DNA from 2 places in the Streptomyces sp. NPDC104096 genome. Region 2 is predicted to be linked to the other one. Evidence: riboswitches for the same ligand, from Rfam matches in the RefSeq annotation. Region 2 holds a riboswitch; the other holds the start of a gene.
The links. Region 2 has a riboswitch for cyclic di-AMP ahead of ACZ60B_RS14220 (C40 family peptidase). Riboswitches for the same ligand answer to the same signal wherever they lie in the genome.
Positions count from the first base shown of each region.

Region 1: another riboswitch for cyclic di-AMP. It lies ahead of ACZ60B_RS01575 (C40 family peptidase); the one in region 2 lies ahead of ACZ60B_RS14220 (C40 family peptidase).

Region 1 covers NZ_JBVJMD010000001.1:319,174-322,358, forward strand. Annotated here, with positions in the region: gene ACZ60B_RS01575 (C40 family peptidase) at 34-1,218, opposite strand; cyclic di-AMP (ydaO/yuaA leader) riboswitch at 1,227-1,398, opposite strand; gene pcrA (DNA helicase PcrA) at 1,779-3,185, shown strand, end outside.
Region 2 covers NZ_JBVJMD010000010.1:170,760-173,944, forward strand. Annotated here, with positions in the region: gene ACZ60B_RS14220 (C40 family peptidase) at 1-1,222, opposite strand, end outside; cyclic di-AMP (ydaO/yuaA leader) riboswitch at 1,231-1,405, opposite strand; gene ACZ60B_RS14225 (transaminase) at 1,748-3,097, shown strand; gene ACZ60B_RS14230 (Lrp/AsnC family transcriptional regulator) at 3,152-3,185, shown strand, end outside.

The DNA of each region.
Region 1 (3,185 bases), on a different contig from region 2:
TGCCGGGCGGACGGGCGGTGCCGGGGCCGGGCGTCAGGCCGGGCGGACCACGCTGTGGATCCCGGACTCGCCGTCGTAGTAGATCGACTCCTCGCGGACGTACGCGCCGGGCTTGGGGGCGTGGATCATCATGCCGTCGCCGATGTAGATGCCGACGTGGCTGACGTCGTCGTAGAAGAAGACCAGGTCACCCGGCCGGGCGTCGGCGAGGGAGACGGTGGTGCCGGCGTTCACCTGGTCGTAGGTGGTGCGCGGCAGGGTGACCCCGGCGGCTTTCCAGGCGGCCTGGGTGAGGCCGGAGCAGTCGTAGGAGCCGGGCCCGGTCGCGCCCCAGACGTACGGCTTGCCGATCTGCGCGCGGGCGAACGCGAGCGCCTTCTCGGCCTTGGTGCCGACGGCGGAGTCCGCGGACGAGGAGGAGGACGAGGACGAGGAGGAGGACGAGGACGAGGAGCCGGACGAGGAGGACGAGTCCGAACTCGATGCCGCGCTCTCCTTCGCCGCTGCCGCCTCCGCCTGCTGCTTCGCGAGCTCCGCCGCCTTGACCGCGGCCTCCTGCTTCTGCTTCTCGATCGCGGCCAGCCGGGCCTTCTCCTCGGCCGTCAGCCGGGACAGCAGCACCCGCGCGGCGGCGAGCTTCTTCTGGACGGTCGCCTTGGCGGTCTGGAGATCGTTCTGCGCGTCGGTGAGCGTGTCGAGGCTCTCGGTGGCCTTGCGGCGCTCCTTCATCGTCGCGGCCTGCTCGGTGACGTAGTCGTCGACCGCGCCCTTCTGCCGCGAGGTCAGCCGGCCCATGAGCTGGGCCTGGTCGAAGTAGTCCTGGGGCGAGTCCGCGAGCAGGAAGGTCGCGGTGTCCGGCGCGGTGGCACCGGTGCGGTACTGGGCCGCGGCGAAGGAACCGAGTTCCTCGCGTGCCTCGTTGAGCTTCTGGGTGCGCCGGGCGACGTTGTCGAGCAGGGTGTCGACGTGCTTGCGCTGCTTGGTGGTCTTCTCTTTGGCCGCGTTGTAGTTCTCGGTCGCCGACTCGGCCTGGCGGTACAGGTCGTCGACTTTCTTCTCGACCTCTTCGAGGCTCGGCCGGCTGTCGTCGGCCGAGGGGACCGCGTGGGCCGTCTGGGAGAACAGGGCGACGGAGGTGAGGGCCGCCGTGGCCAGGGCGGGGGTCCGTATGCCTGCTGCGCGTGTGCCGGTGGGACGCGACTTGCGGTGCGACGCCAAGGGAGGCGACTCCTTCCACACTCCGCCTACCGGGTTAGCTGTCGGGTTCGGGCGGATGATCGGAAGGTTTGCCCTACGGCCGGTCCCCGATGGGGGACGGGGGCCGATTCACCCCAGGTCTCGGTCGGGTCCCCGGCTCCGGTCGCCGTGCGGGCGTACTGGACTCGGCGGAGGCCACGCGGCCCGGCGACGTTCGCCGGTGGGGGTCGTGCGGCCCGCCCGGCACGCTAGCCAACTCCTGTGGCCCTTGTGAAGGTTGATGGGCGATATGCCCGATACATTTTCGTGACCTGGGACTCGGCTGTGCCGGGGTGCGGTCGATCCGGCACGGATGCTCACGCTTGATGGTGCTCGGACATCTTTTCCCGCTTTGCCGTACCGCGGCACCCGGGCCACCGAGGGTGGCGAGGGCCCCTTCCGACCCGGCTGCGGAGTGTGACGTTCCCCTCCCGGCCCTACGGTCGAGGCCGCCCGGCCACGGGGATGTTCCCGGGACGGCGGCGGGGATGTTCCCGGGACGGCGGCGGGTTGTCGGTGCGGCGCCCTAGACTCGGAGAGCGATGAGCAGCCTCTTTGACGACAGCTTCCTGGCGGATCTCCAGGCCCCCCGGGCCCATGGGGAGGAGCCCCCGCCTCCGCCCGAGGACGAGCACGTGCCGGAGCCGGTTCCGGACGATCTGTTCGGCGGGAAGTTCGACCTGCCTCCGGACCGGGACGACTACTACCGCGACGGCGCCCCGCGTCCGGCGGTCGATCCGGCCGCCCTCCTGGAGGGGCTGAACGACAACCAGCGCGCCGCCGTCGTCCACTCCGGCTCGCCGCTGCTCATCGTGGCCGGCGCAGGCTCCGGCAAGACCCGGGTGCTCACCCACCGCATCGCCCACCTGCTCGGCGAGCGGGGCGTGCACCCGGGCCAGATCCTCGCGATCACCTTCACCAACAAGGCCGCGGGCGAGATGAAGGAGCGCGTCGAGCAGCTCGTCGGCCCGCGCGCCCACGCGATGTGGGTGATGACCTTCCACAGCGCGTGTGTGCGCATCCTGCGCCGCGAGAGCAAGCGCCTCGGCTTCACGTCGTCCTTCTCGATCTACGACGCCGCCGACTCCAAGCGTCTGATGGCCCTGGTCTGCCGCGACCTGGACCTCGACCCCAAGCGCTTCCCGCCGAAGTCCTTCAGCGCCAAGATCTCCAACCTGAAGAACGAGCTGATCGACGAGGAGGACTTCGCGGCCCGGGCCGGCGACGGCTTCGAGAAGACCCTCGCCCAGGCCTACGCGATGTACCAGTCGCGGCTGCGCGAGGCCAACGCGCTCGACTTCGACGACCTGATCATGACGACGGTCAACCTGCTGCGCGCCTTCCCGGACGTCGCCGAGCACTACCGCCGCCGCTTCCGGCACGTGCTCGTCGACGAGTACCAGGACACCAACCACGCCCAGTACGCCCTGGTCCGCGAGCTCGTCGGCACCTCGGAACACCCCGTGGACGCGCCGTCCGGCGAGTTCGACCTCCAGCCCGCCGAGCTGTGCGTCGTGGGTGACGCCGACCAGTCGATCTACGCCTTCCGCGGTGCCACCATCCGCAACATCCTCCAGTTCGAGGAGGACTACCCGGACGCGACGACGATCCTGCTGGAGCAGAACTACCGCTCCACGCAGACCATCCTCTCCGCGGCCAACGCGGTCATCGAGCGCAACGAGTCCCGCCGTCCCAAGAACCTGTGGACCAACGCCGGCGCGGGCGCGAGCATCACCGGATACGTCGCCGACACGGAGCACGACGAGGCGCAGTTCGTCGCCGACGAGATAGACCGCCTCACCGACGCGGGCCAGGCCAAGGCCGGCGATGTCGCGGTGTTCTACCGCACCAACGCCCAGTCCCGTGTCTTCGAGGAGATCTTCATCCGGGTCGGCCTGCCGTACAAGGTCGTCGGCGGTGTCCGCTTCTACGAGCGCAAGGAGGTCCGG
Region 2 (3,185 bases):
CCATGTTCGGGACGGCGCTGAACTGACCGGTGTCGGCGGGAGGGTTGGTGAACCCGACGTCGACGGGAAGGCTGAACTGGCCGGTGTTGACCGGGGTGTTCGGGTAGACAGCTCCCATGTTCGGGACGGCGCTGAACTGCCCGGTGTCGGCGGGAGGGTTGGTGAGGCCGACGTCGACGGGAAGGCTGAACTGGCCCGTGTCGACCGGGGTGTTCGGGTAGGCGGCGACGCTCGGGATGGCGCTGAACTGCCCGGTGTCGGCCGGAGGGTTCGTGACGGCGCCATCGAGGGGAAGGCTGAACTGCCCGGTGTCGATGGGGGTGTTCGGGTATCCCGCGACACTGGGAACGGTGCCGTACTGCCCGGTGGCGCCGGGAGCCCCCGGGTACTCGCCGCTCCCGGCGAGAGGGTCGGGGCCGGGTGACGGCTGGGTGAGCCACCCGGTGCCCTGGCCGAACAGCGGATCCTGCTCGGGGACCGGCCAGCGCGGCGCGGCGGTCGGCGCGCTCTCCGGGGCCGGCGGAGTGCTGCGCAGGGCGACCTGCCGGGTCAGCAGTCTGCGGGCCTGGGTGAGCTTCTCCTGGTTCCGCCCCTTGACCGACCGCCGCGCGGTCTGCCGTGCCGCGGTGTCGGCCACGGGCGTGGCCGCGGGCGCAGGTGCGGGCGCGGCCGCGAGCGGTCCCGCCGGGAGCGCGGAGGGGATGGAAGGGGCAGAGGGTGCGGAGGCGGCGGGCAGAGCCGGGAAGGCGTCCCGTCGGCCCTCCGGCGCGGTCGCGGCCGGGAGGGCGGCGACGGGTCCGGCGGTGAGCTCCGGGACGCGCCGGGCGGGAGCCTCCAGTTCGGGGCGGGGGGCCGGAATGGCGGCCGGGAGCTCCGGCGCGGGCGACGCCGCGGGGCGGGCCGCGGCCGGCGGCGCGGGCATCCTGTCGGCGGGCAGCACCGCCGCGACGGTCGGGCCTATCTTGGCGCGCGCTCCGTCGAACCACTTCCGGGCGACGTCGTCGAGGGCGGGGTCGGACGGCTTGCGCTGAGCGGGACGCACCGGTCGGGTGGGCCTGCGGTTGCCGGCTGACATCGCGCGGGTGGCGTTGTAGGTCCCCGAGTCGGTCTCCGCGCGGTCGTAGAGGGTGTTGACCCGCTGCCGGATCTCCTCGCCGCTGACCGCGTCCGACATACCGGGGAGGCCGAGACCTTCGGGGCGCTTGTCGCGTCCTGGCGCCATCGGCGACGTACTCCTTCCGTGCTCCGCCTACCGAGTTAGCTGTCGGGTTCGGGCGGAGGTTCCGGAAGGCGTGCCCTACGGCCCTTGCCCCGCAGGGCGGTTGGGCCGATTCACCCCAGAGGATCGGTTGGGTCCCCGGCTCCGGCGGCCGCAGTGGTGCACCGGACTCGGCGGAGGCAGCGCGGCCCGGCGGGATTCGCCGGAGGAACCGAGCGGCCTGGCGCCAACTTAGCTAATTTGTGCGGCTCGTGTGAAGGTTGAAGTGCGGTATGTCCGATACGTAATTGTGACCTTCATTTCCTTCTGCCGTTCCCCGGGTCGCGGGTGAACGGGATGCGGAGGGGGTGGCTGCCGCGTCCCGCGTTCCGTCGGCTCGACCGGCGCACGTGGATCAGTCATCGTCTCGATCGCCGTGGCGCGTGAATCAATCGTCGCAACGATCGATTCGATCGTCGAATCTTGAATTTGCTTACGATTCGGTCATATTCTCTGTGCATTCATCCGCCGTCGCTCTACGAGGTAGTCATGGACCGCACCCGCCTTCAGCACCTCCTGGCCCGCGAGAGCGCCGAGGCCGACCGCCGCAACCCCCGCTCGAAGGCCGCCTACGCGCGGTCCGAGCACCTCTTCGGCCGGGTGCCGATGACCTGGATGAACAAGACCGCCGGTGCCTTCCCGCGTTATCTGGACACCGCGCGCGGCGCCAGGGTGACCGACATCGACGGACACGAGTACATCGACTTCTGCCTCGGCGACACCGGCGCGATGGCCGGCCACTCGCCGGCGGTGGTGGCCGAAGCCGTCCGGCACCGGTTCGCCGAACTGGGCGGGGCGACCGCGATGCTGCCCACCGAGGACGCCGAATGGGTCGGCGCGGAGCTGACCCGCCGTTTCGGGCTGACCCGGTGGAGCTTCTCGCTGACGGCGACGGACGCCAACCGCTGGGCCATCCGGCTCGCCCGCGCCGTCACCGGCCGCTCCAAGATCCTCGTGAACGGCTACAGCTACCACGGCAGCGTCGACGAGTCGCTCATCGTCGTCGGCCCCGACGGTCTGGGCGCCCCCCGCCCCGGAAACGTCGGAGCGCCCTGCGACGTCACGCTGACCAGCCGGGTCGCCGAGTTCAACGACCTGGAGCGGCTGGAGCGCGAACTCGCCCACGGCGACGTCGCCGCCGTCCTGATGGAGCCCGCGCTGACCAACATCGGCATCGTGCTGCCCGAACCCGGCTACCTGGCCGGGGTCCGCGCGCTGACGCGGCAGTACGGCACCCTCCTCGTCAACGACGAGACGCACACCTTCTCCGCCGGTCCGGGCGGCTGCACCGCGGCCTGGGACCTGGAGCCGGACGTCCTGACCATCGGCAAGGCGATCGGCGGCGGCATTCCCGCCGGCGCCTACGGTCTCTCCGCCGACCTGGCCGACCGGCTGCTGTCCCGCGCCGATCTCGACCTGGTGGACATGGGCGGCGTCGGCGGCACCCTCGCGGGCAACGCGCTCTCCGTCGCCGCGATGCGCGCCACCCTGGAACACGTCCTGACCGACGACGCCTTCGCCCACATGTCGAAGCTGTCCGAGCGCTTCGAGGCGGGGGTGCGCGCGGGTATCGCCGCCCACGACCTGCCGTGGTCGGTCAGCCGCCTCGGGGCGCGCACCGAGTACCGCTTCGCCGACCCCGCCCCGCGCACCGGCGCCGAGTCCGCGGCGGCCGGCGACCCGGAGCTGGAGGACTTCCTCCACCTCTATCTCGCCAACCGCGGCATCCTGCTGACCCCGTTCCACAACATGGCGCTCATGTGCCCCGACACCACGGAACAGGACGTGGACACCCACACCGGGCTGTTCGCCGCCGCCCTCGCCGAACTCGTCGGCTGACGTGCGCCGATAGGGTGGGTTCGAACCGCCGGGAAGGAAAGGGAACCAGCAGACGTGGACGAGATCGACCGGGCCATCCTGCGGGAAC